4 regions of the Kitasatospora sp. NPDC058162 genome follow, and region 4 is predicted to be linked to each of the others. Evidence: riboswitches for the same ligand, from Rfam matches in the RefSeq annotation. Region 4 holds a riboswitch; each other region holds the start of a gene.
What was found. Region 4 has a riboswitch for cyclic di-AMP ahead of ACFVXG_RS41590 (peptidoglycan DD-metalloendopeptidase family protein). Riboswitches for the same ligand answer to the same signal wherever they lie in the genome.

Region 1: it holds a riboswitch for cyclic di-AMP, as region 4 does, so the genes downstream of both, ACFVXG_RS05470 (hypothetical protein) here and ACFVXG_RS41590 (peptidoglycan DD-metalloendopeptidase family protein) in region 4, are expected to answer to the same signal.
Region 2: it holds a riboswitch for cyclic di-AMP, as region 4 does, so the genes downstream of both, ACFVXG_RS06325 (transglycosylase family protein) here and ACFVXG_RS41590 (peptidoglycan DD-metalloendopeptidase family protein) in region 4, are expected to answer to the same signal.
Region 3: it holds a riboswitch for cyclic di-AMP, as region 4 does, so the genes downstream of both, ACFVXG_RS44580 (M23 family metallopeptidase) here and ACFVXG_RS41590 (peptidoglycan DD-metalloendopeptidase family protein) in region 4, are expected to answer to the same signal.

Annotation. Positions count from the first base shown of each region.
Region 1 is NZ_JBHVUS010000002.1:435,644-440,074, reverse strand. It holds gene ACFVXG_RS05470 (hypothetical protein) at 1-1,250, opposite strand, end outside; cyclic di-AMP (ydaO/yuaA leader) riboswitch at 1,252-1,376, opposite strand; gene ACFVXG_RS05465 (esterase/lipase family protein) at 1,625-2,926, opposite strand; gene ACFVXG_RS05460 (MoaF N-terminal domain-containing protein) at 3,198-3,527, shown strand; gene ACFVXG_RS05455 (alpha/beta hydrolase-fold protein) at 3,643-4,431, opposite strand, start outside.
Region 2 is NZ_JBHVUS010000002.1:639,562-643,992, reverse strand. It holds gene ACFVXG_RS06330 (hypothetical protein) at 1-619, shown strand, start outside; cyclic di-AMP (ydaO/yuaA leader) riboswitch at 1,098-1,268, shown strand; gene ACFVXG_RS06325 (transglycosylase family protein) at 1,276-2,538, shown strand; gene ACFVXG_RS06320 (hypothetical protein) at 2,745-2,945, shown strand; gene ACFVXG_RS06315 (LacI family DNA-binding transcriptional regulator) at 3,076-4,095, opposite strand; gene ACFVXG_RS06310 (glycoside hydrolase family 13 protein) at 4,121-4,431, opposite strand, start outside.
Region 3 is NZ_JBHVUS010000060.1:10,127-14,557, reverse strand. It holds gene ACFVXG_RS44590 (GNAT family N-acetyltransferase) at 1-273, opposite strand, end outside; gene ACFVXG_RS44585 (hypothetical protein) at 316-1,275, shown strand; gene ACFVXG_RS44580 (M23 family metallopeptidase) at 1,341-2,189, opposite strand; cyclic di-AMP (ydaO/yuaA leader) riboswitch at 2,202-2,360, opposite strand; gene ACFVXG_RS44575 (YiaA/YiaB family inner membrane protein) at 2,557-2,847, shown strand; gene ACFVXG_RS44570 (alpha/beta fold hydrolase) at 2,977-3,801, shown strand; gene ACFVXG_RS44565 (TetR/AcrR family transcriptional regulator) at 3,831-4,409, shown strand.
Region 4 is NZ_JBHVUS010000046.1:38,798-43,228, forward strand. It holds gene purB (adenylosuccinate lyase) at 1-373, shown strand, start outside; gene ACFVXG_RS41585 (MFS transporter) at 399-1,856, opposite strand; cyclic di-AMP (ydaO/yuaA leader) riboswitch at 2,254-2,437, shown strand; gene ACFVXG_RS41590 (peptidoglycan DD-metalloendopeptidase family protein) at 2,440-3,396, shown strand; gene ACFVXG_RS41595 (APC family permease) at 3,805-4,431, shown strand, end outside.

The sequences.
Region 1 (4,431 bases), on a different contig from region 4:
TCCACCGAGTTGGCGCCGTAGTAGGTGCCGATGGTCACCCACTGGTCGGCGGCGACGGCGCTCGGGTCGGTGTAGTAGTCGGGGTTGCCGGGGTTGACGTGGTTGGTCAGCTCCAGCAGGTTCGGGTTGTCGGGGTGGTACTCGAAGGAGTCGATCTCCCCGTTGCCGTTCTTCCAGGTCCACAGGGCGGGCCAGGCGCCGGTGCCGGCGGGCAGCTTGACCCGGGTCTCGGCGTAGTCGCCGGTCTTGACCTGGAAGCCCTCGGCGGAGCCCTCGGTGGTCAGGAAGCCGGTGTTCCAGGACTGCTGGCCGTTCTCCAGGGTGGGCCCGCCCGGGGTGGCGGTGAAGGTGGCGACGCCGTTCGCGACGGTGACGTTGTTCTTGTTCAGCCAGTCGAGCTTGTTGTCGTCCGGGTTGTGGTTCCCGTACTTGTACGCGCTGCTCTTGTCGCCGACCCAGCGCTGGCCCCAGTCGATCGGGCTGTTGAACTCGTCGGACCAGGTCAGCGACTTGCCGGCGATCGGGGAGGACGGCGCCGGGGTGCTCGGGGTCGCGGTGGCGCTCGGGCTCGCGGTCGGGCTCGGGGCCGTGGTCGGCGCGGTGGTCGGCGCCGTCGTCGGGGTCGGCTTGGCGGTCGGCGTCGCGGTGGCGGTGGGAGTGGGAGTGGGGGTGACGGTGGCCGTCGGGGACGGCTTGGCGCTCGGGGTCGCGGTGGCCGTGGGCGTCGCGGTGGCGCTCGGCGTCGGAGTCGCGGTCGGAGTCGCGGTCGGCGTCGGCGCACCGGTGCGGGAGACCACCAGCTGCTGCGAGGGCAGGTTGTGCCAGCTGCCGCCGAGGTCCTGCCAGAAGCCGAACTGGGTGTACGTCCCGGCGGGCAGGGTGCGCGCGCCGCTGGTGAAGCTGAGCCCGCTCGGGCAGAGCTGCACGTTGGTGGCGTTGCCCGGGAAGTCCAGGTTGGTGCCGCGCGCGTCGCGCACGCCGACGCCGACGGTCCTGGCGGTGAAGCAGGACGAGGAGTGCAGGCTCAGCGAGGCGGTGGTGGCCCGGCCGGCGACCATGGTGGCGGGCCCGAGCCGGTCCTGGGTGACGGTCGGCCCGGTGGCGGCCTGGGCGCCGGAGACGGACGGCAGTCCGAACAGCCCGGCGCCGGCGATGGCGAGCGCCCCGGTGGCCGCGAGGGCGGCGTTGCGGCTGCGGTGTGACGGAAGGGCGTGGCGGGGCGCGCGACGGCGCCGGGCAGGCTGGTGCATGGGGTGTCCTCTGCCACGCCTGCGAGGTGAGCTGTCGGATTCGGGCTGCAGTTGCCCGGCCGCCTGTGGAGCGGCTTCACCCCTAGCCTCGGCCCGCACGACGATGCGTACGGGCCGGGCGCTGACCTTGGTTCCCCCGCTCCCGTCCGCTGTGGTGCTCGGGTGCCCGCCGGCGGGTGGACGGGACTCGGCGTCCCGGCGGCGGGGTCCGCGACAGCGGACGACGGTTGCAGGCTAGGCAGGCCGTCCGTGAACGGACAACCCGATCAAGCCGGTTGTCGCACAGCTCACAGTGGTGTCGATCAACGACACTGCGTGGCGGCCGAGTTGATCAAACGCGTCGCCCCCTGGTCCGCCGCCGCGGCGGTGGGGGTTCAGCCGAGCCAGGCCGCCACCTGGGCTTCGGCGTCCGGCGACCAGGCCAGCTCCAGGTGGTTGAGCCCGGTGAGCAGCCGGGTGCCGCCGACCGTGCCGATGCCGGTGGTGTCCAGGGCGCTCGCGGTGAACACGATGCCGTCGCTGGGCCCGCGGTTCTCGTCGAGCACGCCCGGGATGTCCGCGGCGCCACCCGCGAGCAGGTAGGTGGGCACCGAGGCGGGGATCCCGGCCCGCTGGAGCGGGGCGATCAGCGAGCCGGCGTCGATGGCCGCATGGATGCCCTGCCCGGAGGTGTAGAAGCCCTGGCCGCCGTAGTAGGTGGTCCACCAGTCCTGGGCGGTGGTGTCCACCCCGTAGACGGCGTCCCAGCGGGCGAGCAGCTGGCGCTGGCCCGGGTAGCAGTCGCTGCCGCCGGTCGGCAGCACCCCGAGGCAGGGCTGCGCGGTGTACGTGCCGTAGCAGGTCATGGTCAGGTGCGGGGACGGCGCGTTTGCCGTGCCGCCGCAGGCCGGCCAGATCGCCGGGTCGAAGTCCCAGCCGTGCGCGTACACGTAGTCGAGCCCGCCGTGCGGCCCGCCGAGGGTGACCAGTCGGCGCACGTCGCCCGCGTACGCCCGCCCCCAGGACGGGCGCACCGAGGACACGTACGCCCGGGCGGCCACCTCGCCCTTGCTCCAGGCCACCACGTCGACCTGGGGCACCCCGAGCCGGGCCCGGATCAGCGCGATCGCGTCCCCGACGGCCTGGGCCTGGAGCAGGTTGTCGCCGTGCTTGTGGGCGAACCCGATGGCGAACACCCGGTGCCCGCCGCCCGCCAGGTACTGGGCGAGACCGGTGGACGGGCAGGCGGACGCCCCGCAGGTGCCGCCCTCCCCCGGGTTCGCCCAGGCGCGGTCGGCGTTGTCGTTGGCGCCGTGGACCAGCAGGACGGGGGTACCGGTGCCGCCGGCGTCCCATCCGGCGGCGGAGTACAGCAGGAAGCGGCCGGAGGAGGGCTCGCCGGTGCCGAAGTAGGTGCGGCGGGCGCCGTCCTGGTCGCCCCGGCCATCGGCGGGGAACTGCTCGGTGCGGAAGCCCGGGGTGGGGTCGAGGTAGCGCTCGACCCTGGCCCAGCCGTTGCCGGGGGTGGGGAAGGTCGCTTCGAGGGTGAGGGGGGCGGCGGGGACGGCGGGGACGGCTGCGGTAGCGGGGGTGGCCGCTGCTCCGGCGGTGGGGGCGCCGAGGAGCAGGGCGGTGAGGGTCAGGAGCAGCGCGGCGAGCGCGGCGGGGACGCGGCTACGGGTGGGGGTACGTCTCATGGGCGTGGACGGTAGGACCGGCGCCCGGTCCGCGCCCATGTGCCGGTCGCACACGGTGAGCAGTACGGCGGTGGCGGACCGTACCGTGGCCGCCGTGGCGCGGGGCCGCCCGAAGTCCGCCCGGTCGGATAAATTGGAACCCTGGGATTTTCCGCGGTGCACAAGAGCACCGGGGCCCGCACTGTACGACCTGTCCCACCCGCAGTACCCGCACCACCCGCACGGTCCGCACCACCCGTCCCCCGCTCCAGAAAAGAGGTCCCGCCCCACCATGACCGCGTCCCTGCCCGCCTTCGCCGGCCGTACCTACGTCTTCCGGGCCGACAACGGCGCAGCCTTCCGCAACTCCTACTCGGCCGACGGCACCCGGCTGCGCTGGGAGGGTCTCGGCGAGTCGGCGGGCCAGTGGGAGGACGTGCGGCTGCACGTGGCCGAAGTCGCACCGGAGATCTACTTCATCAGCTGGACGGAGCAGAGCGGGATCACCGTGAGCCACGTGATGGACCTCAACGCACTGACCGTACGGGCCTTCTGGACCTTCGAGGGCGAGGGCGGCCGGGTCGGCCAGCTGCACACCGGGACGCTGGAGCGGGTCGCCTGACCGGCGCCGGAACGGACTGAACCCCCGGGAGCCGCGGCTCCCGGGGGTTCGGTGTCGTGCGCGCTGTCGTGTGCCAGCCGTGGTGTGCCCCGCCGGCGTGGGCGCCGTGGACGGCTCAGACGGCCTGGCCCGGCTGGTTCGGCTGATTCGCCTGACCCGGGTGGCCCGGCTGGTTCGGGACCTTGAGGTGCTGGGACAGCCACTCCAGCGAGGACGGCAGCAGGGCACTCCAGGTCTCGAAGTTGTGGCCGCCGTTCTCGAGCATGCTGTAGGAGACCTTCATCGGGCTCTGCACCGCGTCGATGAACGCCTCGGTGTCCTGCTTGTAGTTGCCGTCGCCCTTCTTGGTGCCGGCCAGCAGCACGGAGATGTTCGGCTGCGGCATGTTCTTCAGCCGCCACATCAGGTTGGCCTCGTTGCGGCGCTGCTTGCTGCCGCCGAAGAGGTCACCGGTGGTCGGGTCGTCGGCGGCGTCGTAGTAGCCGGACAGGGCGACCGCGGTCGGGAAGACGTCCGGGTGCCGCATGGCCATCTTGACCGCGCAGTAGCCGCCGGTCGAGTTGCCCATGAACGCCCAGGCCTGCGGATCGGTCGAGACCCGGTAGCTCGCCTGGATCGCCGAGGTGACGTCCTTGGTGAAGTAGGTGTCGGACTGGGCCCCGCCCGGGATGTCCTCACACTCGGTGTCCTGCGGCAGAGCGGGTGAGGGCTGCAACATCACCATGACGGTCGGCTGCATCCGGCCCTCCTGCAGCAACTTGAGCGCTGCGCCGGGGTAGTTGAAGCGGGTGATCAGGTTCTCGGCGATTCCTGGGAACCCGGTGCTGACGATCACGGCCGGGAACTGCTTCTGCGCGTACTCGGGCTGGAAGTACTGCGGCGGCAAGTAGACGTAGCCCTCGGT
Region 2 (4,431 bases), on a different contig from region 4:
GGTCCCGGGCCCGCACGACTTCCTGACCGGACTTCACGCCCTCGCCGCCGAGTACGGCGCGACCGTCACCGACGCCCTGGGCCCGCACCCGCTGCTCGCCGAGGCCGTCCACGTCCGGCTGTCCGAGGCCGGGCTGGCCCGGGCCGACCGGGCCCGGCTGTTCGCCATCGCGACCGCCGCGGACGGCGTGGTCCTGACCACCGTCGGCGGCGAGGACGCGGCCGCCGCGGCCGGGATCACCGGCGTACTGCTGGCCGCCCGGCTGGCCGTCCCGGTCGTCGCCGCCGCGCTCGACGTGCCCGGCTCGGTCGCCGCGGCCGTCAACCACCTCAAGGAGACCGGCTCCGAGCGCCCGGCACTGGCCCCGCTCGTCATCGGCCCTGAGGCGGACTCCGAACTGCTCGCCACGGCCGCCGAGGAGACCGGCTGCCCGTCGGCGGCGCCGCTCGGCGCCTACCCGACCGTCGGCCAGCTGATCGCCTCCACCTACCTGGCCGCGCTGCCGACGCCGACGGCGGAGGAGCTCGCCGAGGCCGAGGCGGAGGCCGCCGCCACCGGCGGGGCCGGGGAGGGCTCCCGCCGCGCCCACGCGGCCGCCGAAGGGCCCGTGGAGGGCTGACACAGGCCGGTCGTACCCCCGCCGGCCACCGCCGGCGGACCCGCACCACCCAAGGGCCCGGAACGACTTCGTTCCGGGCCCTTTCGACGTGTTCTGATTCGCCCCACTGCAGAACTAAAGGGAGCTAAGCGGGCAATGCCATGCAATGTCCGTTTCCGGCACATTTGTCGATGAAGGGCCGGCGCATTGCCCGGCGCTCGATTCACTGCCGCTCCCCCCGGCTCACCGGCGCACCCCTGTTGCACTCCAACGCTCCGTCATCTCGTTTCTGAGGCGGAGCCAGTTGCAAGAATCCGCCGCGATATTGCTGGAAAACGATCATTTCCGATCATGAATTTCGCGCCATTTGGAGTTTCTCACTAAACCGTGATGTGCATCACAGGTATTTGCAGTTTGAACTTAAGTCTGCTTAACGTGCTCCCCGTTCGTGACCACACGGACCCAGTTCATCCGCGACGCCGAGTCCTGCCGTCGGATGTCCTGGCAAGCGCGAAAACGCATCACGGCAGGAGCGGGGGAACCACAGGTAAGCCGCCCCGGACCGATTTCCGAAACGGTCCAGGGCTAGGGGTGAAGCCGCGCCCACAGCGCGGCCGGGCAACTCCAGCCCGAATCCGACAGCTCACCTCGCAGGCGTGGGAGAGGACCGCGTCTTCATGCTGCCTTCCAACGGCAACCGCCTGTCCAGCCGCACCCGTCGCGTGATCGCCGCCCTCGGCGTCGCGGGCGTCGGCCTCACCATCCCCTGCCTGACCACCGGCACCGCGAACGCCGCCCCCGTCTCCACCTGGGACAAGGTCGCCCAGTGCGAGAGCAGCGGCGACTGGAGCATCAACACCGGCAACGGCTTCTACGGCGGCCTCCAGTTCACCTCCAGCACCTGGGCGGCCTTCGGCGGCAACGCCTACGCCCCGCAGGCCAACCAGGCCACCAAGGACCAGCAGATCGCCGTCGCCGAGAAGGTCCTCGCCTCGCAGGGCCCCGGCGCCTGGCCGGTCTGCTCCGTCCAGGCCGGGCTGACCAAGGGCGGCGCCGCCGCCTCCGTCGACACCTCGGCCGGCTCCGCGGCCGCCAAGCCCGCCGCCAAGCCCGCCCAGACCGGCACCCCGGCCGCGAAGCCCGCCAAGCCGGCCGCGCCCGCGCAGGACCAGGCGCAGGCCTCCGGCGACTCCGCCAACAGCACCTGGGCCAAGAAGCAGCAGGCCCAGGCCCAGGCCGCCGGCTACACCGTGGTCGACGGCGACTGGCTGTCCTCGATCGCCGACAAGCACAACGTCCAGGGCGGCTGGCAGCGGCTGTACGAGCTCAACCGCAGCACCCTCACCGAGGGCCCGGACACCATCTACCCGGGCGAGCAGCTGACCTTCGGTGACGACGCCTCGGCCCAGGCCGACCAGTCCGCCACCAAGTCCGGCTCGGACTTCACCTGGTTCAACCGCTCGCAGAAGGCCGGTCAGGCCTCGAACGGCGGTGCCGTGAACGCCAAGCCGGCCGCCCAGAAGCCCGCGTCGAAGCCGGCCGCCCAGGCGCAGACCCCGGCCGCGGCCCCGGCCGCCTCCGGCAGCATGGCCGCCGCGGTCTCCTTCGCCGAGTCGAAGGTCGGCCAGGCGTACGTCTACGGCGGCACCGGCAACGGCGGTTGGGACTGCTCCGGCCTGACCCAGGCCGCGCTGCGCGCCGCGGGCATCAACATCCCGCGCGTCGCCGCCGACCAGGCCGCCGCCAGCACCCACGTGTCGCTGGACAGCCTGCAGCCGGGCGACCTGCTGTTCTGGTCGAACAACGGCCAGGACTCCGGCGTCTACCACGTCGGCATCTACGTCGGCAACGGCCAGTACGTCGAGGCCGCCAACCCGAGCGTGGGCGTCCGCCTGCAGACCGTCGCCAACTGGGCCCCGGACTTCGCCGGCCGGGTCTGACGTATCTGAGTAACCGCGAACAGCTGACGCCGAAGCCCCGGGAAGAGCTCGCTCGCTCCTCCCGGGGCTCCGGCGTACCCGCGGGAAGTACCCACGCGACGCACCCGCGCGACGCGCCGCCGCCGGAAGCCGAACGCCCGGATTCCGCATGGTCAAACTCCGGCCCGCGGGGCATGCTGCTGCTCTGCACCCGAGGAGGAGTCACCATGGCCCAGGTCACCATCACCCTCGACGCGAACCTCGCGATCGACGCGATGCTGCTCTCCGGCACCAAGAACCCGCAGGACGCCGTCGAACTGGTCGTGCGCGACTACCTGGCCCGCGGCCGCCGCACCGAGACCCGGACCGGCGAAGCGGCCGACGGCCACCGGGTCTCCACCGACCGCCCGGCCGCCCAGGAGGGCTGACCGCCCGCCGGCCGCGCGACCGCCCGAGAAGGCCGAGCCGGCCGCGGGAGCCGAAGGGCCACCACACGCCGACGGGCCCCGGAGAGCAACCGCCCTCCGGGGCCCGTCAGTTGGCCCGGTCCGCCCGGCCTCAGCGCGCGCAGGCCCCGGTGGAGCCCCGCATCACCAGCTCCGGCTGGAACATGAACTCCCCGCGCTGGGCGGAGTTCCCGCCGACCTCCTCCAGCAGCGCGTCCACCGCCGCCGTCGCCATCGCCTCGACCGGCTGGCGGATCGTGGTCAACGGCGGCTCGGTGAAGGCGATCAGCGGCGAGTCGTCGAAGCCGACCACCGACACGTCGTGCGGCACCGACAGCCCGCGCTGGCGCACCGCCCGGATCGCCCCGAGCGCCATCATGTCGCTGCCGCAGACGATCGCCGTGCAGCCCTTGTCGAGCAGCGCGCCGGCCGCCGCGTGCCCGCCCTCCACGCTGAACAGCGTGTGGTGGACGAGCTCCTCGGCCTCCTCCCGGCTGCGCCCGAGCACCTCCCGCATCGCCGCGGTGAAGCCCTCGATCTTGCGCAGCACCGGCACGTACCGCCGCTGCCCGACCGCCAGGCCGATCCGCTCGTGCCCGAGCTCGGCCAGGTGCTGGACGGCCATCCACATCGCGGACCGGTCGTCCGGCGAGATGAACGGCGCGTCGATCTTCTCGCTGTAGCCGTTGATCAGCACGAACGGCACCCCGCGCCCGGACAGCCGGGCGTAGCGGTCGTGGTCCGCCGTGGAGTCGGCGTGCAGCCCGGAGACGAAGACGATGCCCGCCACGCCCCGGTCGACCAGCATCTCGACCAGTTCGTCCTCGGTGGACCCGCCGGGCGTCTGGGTGCACAGCACCGGGGTGTACCCGTGCCGGCTGAGCACCTGCTCGATCACCTGCGCCAGGGCGGGGAAGATCGGGTTGCTCAACTCCGGTGTGATCAGCCCGATCAGGCCCGCACTGCGCTGGCGCAGCCGGGTCGGCCGCTCGTAGCCGAGCACGTCGAGCGCGGCCAGCACGGTCTGCCGGGTCGCGGCGGAGACGTTCGCCTTGCCGTTGAGTACGCGGGAGACGGTGGCTTCGCTGACCCCCGCCTGCGCCGCGATGTCTGAGAGTCGCGCCGTAGTCACGGGCCCAGAGCCTATTGCACCCACGTCAGACCGCCCACCAGCCGGTGCTGTCCGGTGCGAGCACGGTCTCGCCGCCGTCCACCACGAGTTCGGTCGAGGCGAGCAGCAGTCGGCCGGGGGCGGGGATCCGCACCGGTTCGCCGGTGGTGTTCACCGTGCAGACGAAGTCGCCGCGCCGGAAGGCCAGGGTGCCCTCGGGGCCGTCCAGCCACTCGACCTCCGTGCCGGCGCCGAGGTCGGACTGCGCCCGCCGGACGGCCAGCGCGCTGCGGTAGAGCTCCAGGGTGGAGGAGGGGTCGCCGGTCTGCGCCTCGACGCTCAGCTCGGCCCACTCGG
Region 3 (4,431 bases), on a different contig from region 4:
GCTGGCGTGCGCGACCGGCAGCGCGTCCTCCGGGTCCTCGGCGTCCTCCCGCCGGACCACGGCGAGCCGGTAGGTGTGCCGCTCCTCGGCCATCGCCTCCTCCAGGTAGAGCTCCAGCTGGTCGGCACAGGTCTCGCGGTCGCGCGGCTCGAAGGGGAGGTAGCGGGTCACCTCCGGGTCGCCGTACAGCGCGTGCAGCGCGTCCAGTTCCTCCGGGGTGTGGTGGTACTCGCGGATCGCGAGCCGGGGGCCGGTGAGGCGTACGGGGACCATGGCTGCCGACCCTACCCGCGTCCGGCGACTACCGTTCGGAGCATGAACGACGAAGACCTGCGGCTCGCCCCGCGCACCAGGGCCGCCGACCTGCTCGCCTGGGCGGCCGGGCAGGACCGCGCGCCGGTGGCCGAAGCGCCGCTGCGCACGGTGCTGGCGCTACTGGAGCTGGGCGAGGGCAGGATGCACGACGGCTGGCCCGAACTGACCTCCGACGCGGTGGAGCACCTGCTGTACGAGCGGCTCCACCTCTACGTCCAACCCGCGCCGGAGGAGGACCCGTTCGCCTACGGCGCGGCCGTACGGCTGCTGGTCGACCACCAGCGGGCCGCGAAGCGGCTCAACGCCAAGCGCCAGGAGCGGCTGCACGCCGAGGCCGAGTGGCAGGGCGAGGTCGCGGTCGGGCTGCTGCGCCGCGCCGACCTGGTGACCTGGCCCCGGCTGTACGCGGTGCTGCTGCACGCCCACGGGGTGGACGTGACGGACCCCGCGGCCGTCCGGGACTGGCTGACCGGCTTCGCCGGGCTCGATGAGGAGGAGCGGCTGGCCTGGTACGGGGCGCTGGGGCCGACCGGCTGGCTGGACGAACCGGACGAGCAGGGCTGGGGGCCGGGCCGGGTGCTGTCCGTCGGCATGGCCACCGACGGCGCGCGGCGGCTGCTGGAGCACGGCCTGATGCGGCGCAGCTACCGCAACCTGGCCGAGTTGAACGCGCTGGGGCGCCCGATGCCGGACGAACTGGCCGGGGGCTTCGAGGAGTTCGAGGCGGCGGCGGCCGAGGCGGCGCTCGACCTGCTCGGCGACTGGACGGTGCCCGGGCTGGCGCGGCTGCTGGTGGAGGAGTTCCCGGAGCTCGCGCCGGAGCCGGGGGCGGCCGAGATCGACGCCTATCTGGCGCAGCTGCCCGCGGCGGAGTCGGCGGAGTCGGTGGAGTCGGCGGCTGCGACGGCTGCGGCTGCGGCGGCGGAGCCGGAAGCTTCGGCGGAGCAGCCGGCGGAGTGAGCCGATGACGCGGAAGGGCCCCGGGCGACGCGCCCGGGGCCCTTCCGTACGGTCTTCGGCGGTGCTTACGGGTTGAGGCCGTGCTGCTGGAGCCAGGTCTCCGGGTCGACCGGGGCGCCGCCGCCGGGGCGGACCTCCAGGTGCAGGTGCGGGCCGGTGACGTTGCCGGTCGCGCCGACCTTGCCGATCTGCTGGCCGGAGGTGACCTTGCCGGAGCCCTGGATGATCGAGGAGAGGTGGCAGTACCAGATCTCGGTGCCGTCGGGCAGGGTCTCGACGATCCGGTAGCCGTACGAGCCGGACCAGCCGGCCGAGGTGATGGTGCCCTGGCCGACCGCGTGGACCGCGGTGCCGGTGTCGGCGGCGAAGTCCAGGCCGGTGTGCAGGTGGGCCCAGTAGCGGGCGCTCTGGCCGTAGTGGGCGGAGAGGTTGTAGTCCTTCACCGGCAGGGTGAGGGCGGCGGCCTTGGCCCGCTCGGCCTCCTCGGCGGCGCGCTTGGCCTCCGCCTCCTTGGCGGCGGCCTTGGCCTCGGCCTCCTGGGCGGCCTGCACCCGGGCGCCCTCCTCGGCGGCGGTGCGCTGGCTGTCGGCCTGCTGCTGGATGCGGGCGGCGAGCGCGAGGCCGGGGTCGGCGGCCAGGGCGACCGGCGCCTCGTCCGGGGTCTCGATGGCGGGCGCGGCGGCCGGGGTCGCGGAGGCGAAGCCGGTGGCACCCAAGGTGGCGGCGACGGCGGTGACGCCGAGCAGCGGGGAGGCTCCGCGGGTCTGACGCGGCATCCGGTGGCGGTTGGCCTCGGCCTCCGGGGCGAAGTCCTCCGGAGCGAAGGACTCTGGGCCGTCCGGGCCGGGGTGGTCGAGGAGCTGGGTACCGGCTGCGGGGCCGGCCGGGTGTGCCGGAGTGTGCGTCGACGCCACGGAGGCGCGCTCCTTTCCTTCCTTCGCGCCTACCGGGTTAGCTGACGGGTTCGGAGCAGGAAGGTCTCCTACGGCCGGGCCGGAGCCCCGCCGATTCACCCCAAGGAACGTGGTTCCCCGGCTCCCTGACCTGCCCGGAGGCCGGTCGGCGGGATTAGGCGACGGCGCACGGTGCCGTCTGGGTACGGCGTTGACGACCGCGCTGCGTTATCAAACGTTAATCCTAGGACGCTCTGATTCCAAGCCATCCGCCCGGGACGGCTGTGGAGCAGGTGATCGGACGTCAACGAACGACCCCTCGACCACCTGGCTCATCTGAGTACTCCTACTCATGTGCGACCCGACCGCCCCACCGCATCCTGGCGCCATGAGCGCACCGATGCAGTCACGGACCACGGCGGCGTACTTCGTCCAGGCCGTCCTCTCCTTCGCCATCTCCGGCACCGCCCTCGCGGCCGGGATCGCCTACCTGCCCGTCGGCGGCTGGACCCGGGCCTTCCTGGGGATCGGCCTCCTCTACACCGTCACCTCCTCGTTCACGCTGGCCAAGGTGGTCCGGGACCGGCAGGAGTCCTCGGACACCGTCGCCCGGGTCGACCAGGCCCGGCTGGAGAAGCTGCTCAGCGAGCACGACCCGTTCAGGGCCGAGGGAGTCTGAACGGGAGGACTTGGACGGTCGGCACTGCTGCCGCCGGCGGCCGGTTCGGACGGGGCGCTTGACGGCTAAGGCTATTAGCCTTAGCTTTATGGCTATCGGCAGCAACGACCGAGCCAGCGGAGGCCCACCATGAACGGCACCACCACCCCGAGCACCCAGTACCTCGACGTCCCCGGCGGCCGGCTCGCGTACGACGACACCCGGCAGGGCGACGGCACCCCCGTCGTCCTGCTCCCCGGGATGCTCGACTCCCGCCGCGCCTACCGGCACCTGCACCCGCTGCTCACCGCCGCCGGCCACCGGGTCATCACCATGGACGTGCGCGGCTTCGGCGAGTCCTCGATCGTCTGGGACGACTACAGCCCCGCCGCCGTCGCCACCGACGTCCTGGCCCTGCTCGACCACCTCGGCATCCAACGGGCCGTCCTGGTCGGGCAGTCCTACACCGGGGCCACCGTGGTCAAGGTCGCCGGCGACGCACCCCAGCGGGTCGCCGGTATCGCCCTGATCGACGCCTTCGTCGAATACCGGGCCAACGCCCTCATGCAGGGCGTCATGGTCGTCATGGGCGCCGCCATGGTCCGGTGGCCCGGCGTCTGGGGCTACTACCTGCGCAAGATGGCCTTCCCCGGCCCCCGCCCCGCCGACCTCGACGGCTACGTCGACGGACTGGTCGCCGCCCTGCGCACCCCCGGCCGCCGGACCGCCACCCGCGGCCACGTCACCGGCGACTCCGCGCCCATCGGCTGGTGCGCGGCCGTCCGCTGCCCCGCCCTCGTCCTCATGGGCAGCAAGGACCCCGACTTCCCGAAGCCCGAAGCCGTCGCCGACCTCCAGGCCGAGAAGCTCGGCGCCCGCAAGGTGATGATCGAAGGGTCCGGGCACTACCCGATGGCCGACAACCCCGCCGCCGTCGCCGACGCCCTGCTGCCCTTCCTCACCGAACTCGCCTGACCCCTCGCCCCCACGGAGAACCCGAAGCCATGCCCCGCGTAGGACTGACCCCCGACCAGGTCGTCGACCACGCCCTCGCCCTCATCGACAACCAGGGCACCGAAGCCCTCACCCTCGCCGCCGTCGCCACCCGGGCGGGCGTCGCCACCCCCTCGCTGTACAAGCACGTCAGCGGCGGCCTCGGCGAACTGCGGCGCCTCGTCGCCGTCCGGGTCACCGAAGAACTCGCCGACCGGCTCGCCGAAGCCGCCGTCGGCCGCAGCGGGGACGACGCCGTCAGCGCGGTCCTGCGCGCCTACCAGGCCTACGCCGCCGAACACCCCCACCGCTACTCCGCCCTCCCCCAGGCCCCCCAGCCCGACGACGACCTCACCCGCGCCGCCACCCGCCTCGTCGGCGTCATCGTCGCCGTCCTCCGCGGGTGCGGGCTCGACGGCTCCGAAGCCATCCACGCCGCCCGCACCGTCCGCTCCCTCGCCCACGGCTTCGCCTCCCTCACCATCGGCGGCGCCTTCCAACTCGCCGAGGACCTCACCACCACCCACGACCGCCTCATCACCACCCTCACCACCGGCCTCCACACCTGGCCCGGAACCACCGAGGCCTAGGCCTGCACGAGAAGGCGCCCGG
Region 4 (4,431 bases):
GTTCGGCGCCTTCCCGGCCGTGGTCGAGGCCGAGCTGGACCGCTACCTGCCGTTCCTGGCCACCACCAAGGTGCTGATGGGCGCGGTGCGCGCGGGCGTCGGCCGGGAGACCGGCCACGAGGTCATCAAGGAGCACGCCGTCGCCTCCGCGCTGGCGATGCGCGCCGGTGCCCGGGAGAACGAGCTGCTGGACCGGCTCGCCGCCGACGAGCGGATCCCGCTGGACCGGGCCGCGCTGGACGCGCTGCTGGCCGACCGGCTGTCCTTCACCGGTGCGGCCGGGGCGCAGGTCGCCGAGGTCGTCCGCCAGGTGGAGGCCGTCGCGGCGGCGTACCCGGCGGCGGCCAAGTACACCCCCGGCGACATCCTCTAAGAGAGCAGTATTCTCTGACGAGGAGTCAGTTGTCCGACGAGGGCCCTGCCGCCGTTCCGGTGGCGGGGCCCTCGTGCGTGCGGGGGCGGCCCGGGTCGAGCGGCGGGGTGGTGGTGGCGCAGGGCCAGTCGCAGTTCGGCTCGGCCACCGGGTGCTCCTCCTCGGGCGCGAGCACGTTGCCCCGGACGGTGGTGAAGGCGATCAGCCCGCCGGCGGTCAGCAGGCCGGCGCAGATCAGCATCGCGGTGTGGAAGGCGGAGTCCACCGCGGACGGCACCCGGTAGGCGTTGCCGCTCAGTCCGGCCAGCGCCGGCAGGGCGGCCACCGCGAGCAGGCCGGCCGCGCGGGCGGCGGCGTTGTTGACGCCGCTGGCGATGCCCGCGTGCCGCACCTCGACGGCGGCCAGCACGGTCGCGGTCAGCGGCGCGACCAGCAGGGTCATCCCGGAGCCCATCACGGCGACCGCGGGCAGCACGTCCGCCCAGTAGGAGGAGCCGGGGCCGGTGCGCAGCATCAGCAGCACCCCGGCGGCGCACAGCAGCGGGCCGACGGTCAGCGGCAGGCGCGGGCCGATCCGCTTGCCGAGGCGCCCGGCGCGCGCGGACAGGGTCAGCATCAGCACCGTGATCGGCACCAGTGCGAAGCCGGAGACCAGCGGGGAGAAGCCCGAGACGATCTGCAGCTGCACCACCAGCAGGAAGAACACCCCGCTGAACGCCGCGTAGACACAGAGGGTGACCAGGTTCACGGCGGTGAACAGCCGGGAGGAGAACAGTCCGAGCGGCAGCATCGGGTCGGGCGCGCGCCGCTCGACGGCCACGAAGGCGGCGGCCAGCAGCAGGCCGATCGCGCCGGTGACCCAGACGACGGGGGACAGCCCCTCCCCGGCGGCGGTGAGCGCGTAGGTGATCGCGCCGAGGGCGAGGGCGGCGAGCAGGGCGCCGGGCACGTCGAAGCGGCCGGTGGCGGACTCGTCCCGGCTCTCCGGGACGTAGCGGGAGGTCACCGCGATCACGGCGGCAGCCAGCGGCAGGTTCAGCAGGAAGATCCAGCGCCAGCCGGGGCCGTCCACCAGCCAGCCGCCGAGGAAGGGGCCGACGGCCGCCGACACCCCGCCCAGGCCGGACCAGAGGCCGACCGCCGCCGAGCGGTCGTCCGGGTGGAAGACCGCCTGGAGCATGGCGAGCGAGCCCGGGGTGAGCAGCGCCCCGCCGATGCCCTGGACGGCGCGGGCGGCGATCAGCACGTGGATGGTCGGGGCGGCGGCGCAGGCCGCGGAGGCGACGGCGAACCAGACCACGCCGATCAGGAAGACCCGGCGCCGTCCGTAGCGGTCGCCGAGGGCGCCGCCGAGCAGGATCAGGCCGGCCAGGGTGAGCAGATAGGCGTTCAGGGTCCATTGCAGGGAGGCGAGGGAGGCGCCGAGGTCGGCGCCGATCCGGGGCAGGGCGACGTTCACCACCGTGCCGTCGAGCATCGCCATGCTGGAGCCGAGCACCGTTGCGAGGAGTACCCAGCGACCCTGTGCGGTGCCGAGGCGCAGGGTGCCGGCTTGAGAGGTGGCCACGGGCCGAATCCTGCGCCCGCCGGGGTGTACGTGACAAGGGTCACCGGGTGGTGTGTCGGCCGGTGGCGGTGCGTGAGCGAAGGGTCGCGCAGGGGTGGCCCGGTCGGCGCAGCGTCGTGGATCAGTGGCTCCGGGTGAATGGATTGTGCACGTACGGTACAGCGGATCATTCGGAGGGTGACGGTGGCGGCGGGGTTGGTTGCGGATTCAAGAGATCGACATTGCTTCACCTGAACGGATGAGTTTTAGTTCAGCGACCGCCCGGCCAGCCCGGGCGGATCCACCGGGTGGAACGCCGAGTCCTGCCGCTGCCCGGTGGCTCGCACTGAACTCTGTACGGCAGGAGCGGGGGACCCACAGGTAAGTCGCCGGACCGGAGTTCGCGCCTTTTCAGGGCACGGACGACCAGGACCGGCTTGGGGTGAAGCCGCGCATGCGGCCGGGCAACTCCAGCCCGAACCCGACAGCTCACCTCGCAGGCGTCGGAGAGGAAAATTCCATGCCTGCACAGGCTCGTCGTATCGCCCTGCCCCGTGCCGCCCGCATCGGCATCGCCACCGCCGTCACCGGCGTCTCGTTCGTCCTGCCGCTCGTGACCGCGATGAGCGCCCAGGCGGACACCGCCCCGGCGGCCGCCGCCGCCCCGGCCGCCCCGGCCGCTTCGCAGGCCGCCGCTCCGGCCGCCGCCCAGGGGAGCTACCGCGTCGTCAGCGGTGACACCCTGTCGCAGATCGCCGACACCAAGCACGTCGAGGGCGGCTGGCACGCGCTGTACGAGCAGAACCGCTCGGTGGTCGGTGCCGACCCGAACCTGATCTTCCCCGGTCAGCAGCTGGCCCTCGCGGGCCACGCCGCTGACGCCGCGAAGCCCGCGGCCCCGGCCGCCGCCCCGGCCCCGGCGAAGCCGGCCAAGCCGGTCAAGCCCGCCGCCGCGGACTCCCAGGTGCAGGTCCAGACCGAGGCTGCCAAGCCGGGTGCTCAGCTGCAGACCCAGGTCCAGACCGCCGCCCCGGCCCAGGCCGTCACCGCCGCCCCGGTCGCCGCCACCTCCGGCTACCTCGCCCCGGTCGCCAACCCCGTGCTGGGCGAGGCCTACGGCGTGGCCGGCTCGATGTGGGCCTCCGGCCACCACACCGGCCAGGACTTCGTCGCCTCCACCGGCACCCCGCTGCGCGCCGTCGCCAACGGCGTGGTGGTGAAGGCCGGTTACGACGGCGCCTACGGCAACGAGGTCGAGATCCAGCTCGGCGACGGCAAGTACGCCCAGTACGCGCACCTGTCCTCGATCGGCGTGAGCGTTGGTCAGACCGTCACCGCCGGCCAGCAGCTCGGCCTCTCCGGTGCGACCGGCAACGTGACCGGCCCGCACCTGCACTTCGAGATCCGTACCGGTCCGGAGTACGGCTCGGACATCGACCCGGTCGCCTACCTGCGGGCGCACGGCGTCGCGCTCTGACCCACCCGGTCCTTCCGCAGGACCTTCTGAACCACCGCTGATGCGGGGCGAATCGACCGCCCGGGATGGTCATGTCGGGTGACCGCTCGACCGGGTGATCGCCGCACCAGTGGACCTGGGCGCGGGACACGCCCATGGCCGGCCCGGCCGTGCGAGACACCTCTCTCTCGCGCGGCCGGGCCGGCTGCTTCCGTTTCCCGGCCCGGGTGTTCCCGGCTCGGGGTGTTCTCGGCGTTCTTCGTGTTCTCGGTGTTCTCGGCGTTCGAGGTGTCGAACGCGGCGTCAACCCCGGGCGCGGACCGGCTGGTTGCGGCTGTTTGCGGGCCGTCCGCGATGTGCCGATCCTGGCGGCAGTCAGCGCCCGGCCGGTCCGGCGGGCGGGAGCGCCCGGGTGGACGAGGAGGCCGGATGGCCGTGCGGAGCGGGGACGTGGTCGGGGAACGGGCCCGGTCGGGCGGGGTCGACCGGCTGAAGCCGGACTCGGTCGGCCTGGTGGGCGTGGTGTTCATGGCGGTCGCCAGTGCCGCCCCGATCACCGCCATGACGGGGAACCTGCCGATCATCGTCGGGCAGGGCAACGGGGTCGGCGCGCCGGCCGCGTACGTCCTGGTGACCGTGGTGCTCACCGTGTTCTCGGTCGGGTACGTGGCGATGGCCCGGCACCTCACGGCGGCCGGGGCGTTCTACGGGTACATCTCGCACGGGCTGGGCCGGGTGGTCGGGATGGGCTCGGGGCTGCTCGCGGTGCTGGCGTACATCGTCTTCGAGGCCTCGGTCGTCGGCTTCTTCGCGTACTCGCTGCGGGGACTGGTCCGTTCGCAGCTGGGCGTGGACCTCGGCTGGGGCTGGTACGCGCTGGCCGGGGTGGCGGTGATCGGGGTGATGGCCTGGTTCGACCTGCACCTGACGACGAAGGTGCTCGGGGTGGCGCTGGTGCTGGAGGTCGGGGTGCTGGGCGCGGTCTCGCTGGCCGTGCTGGCCTCCGGCGGCGGTCCGGAGGGCATCGTCGGCGAGGCGGTGAACCCGCTGAACGCG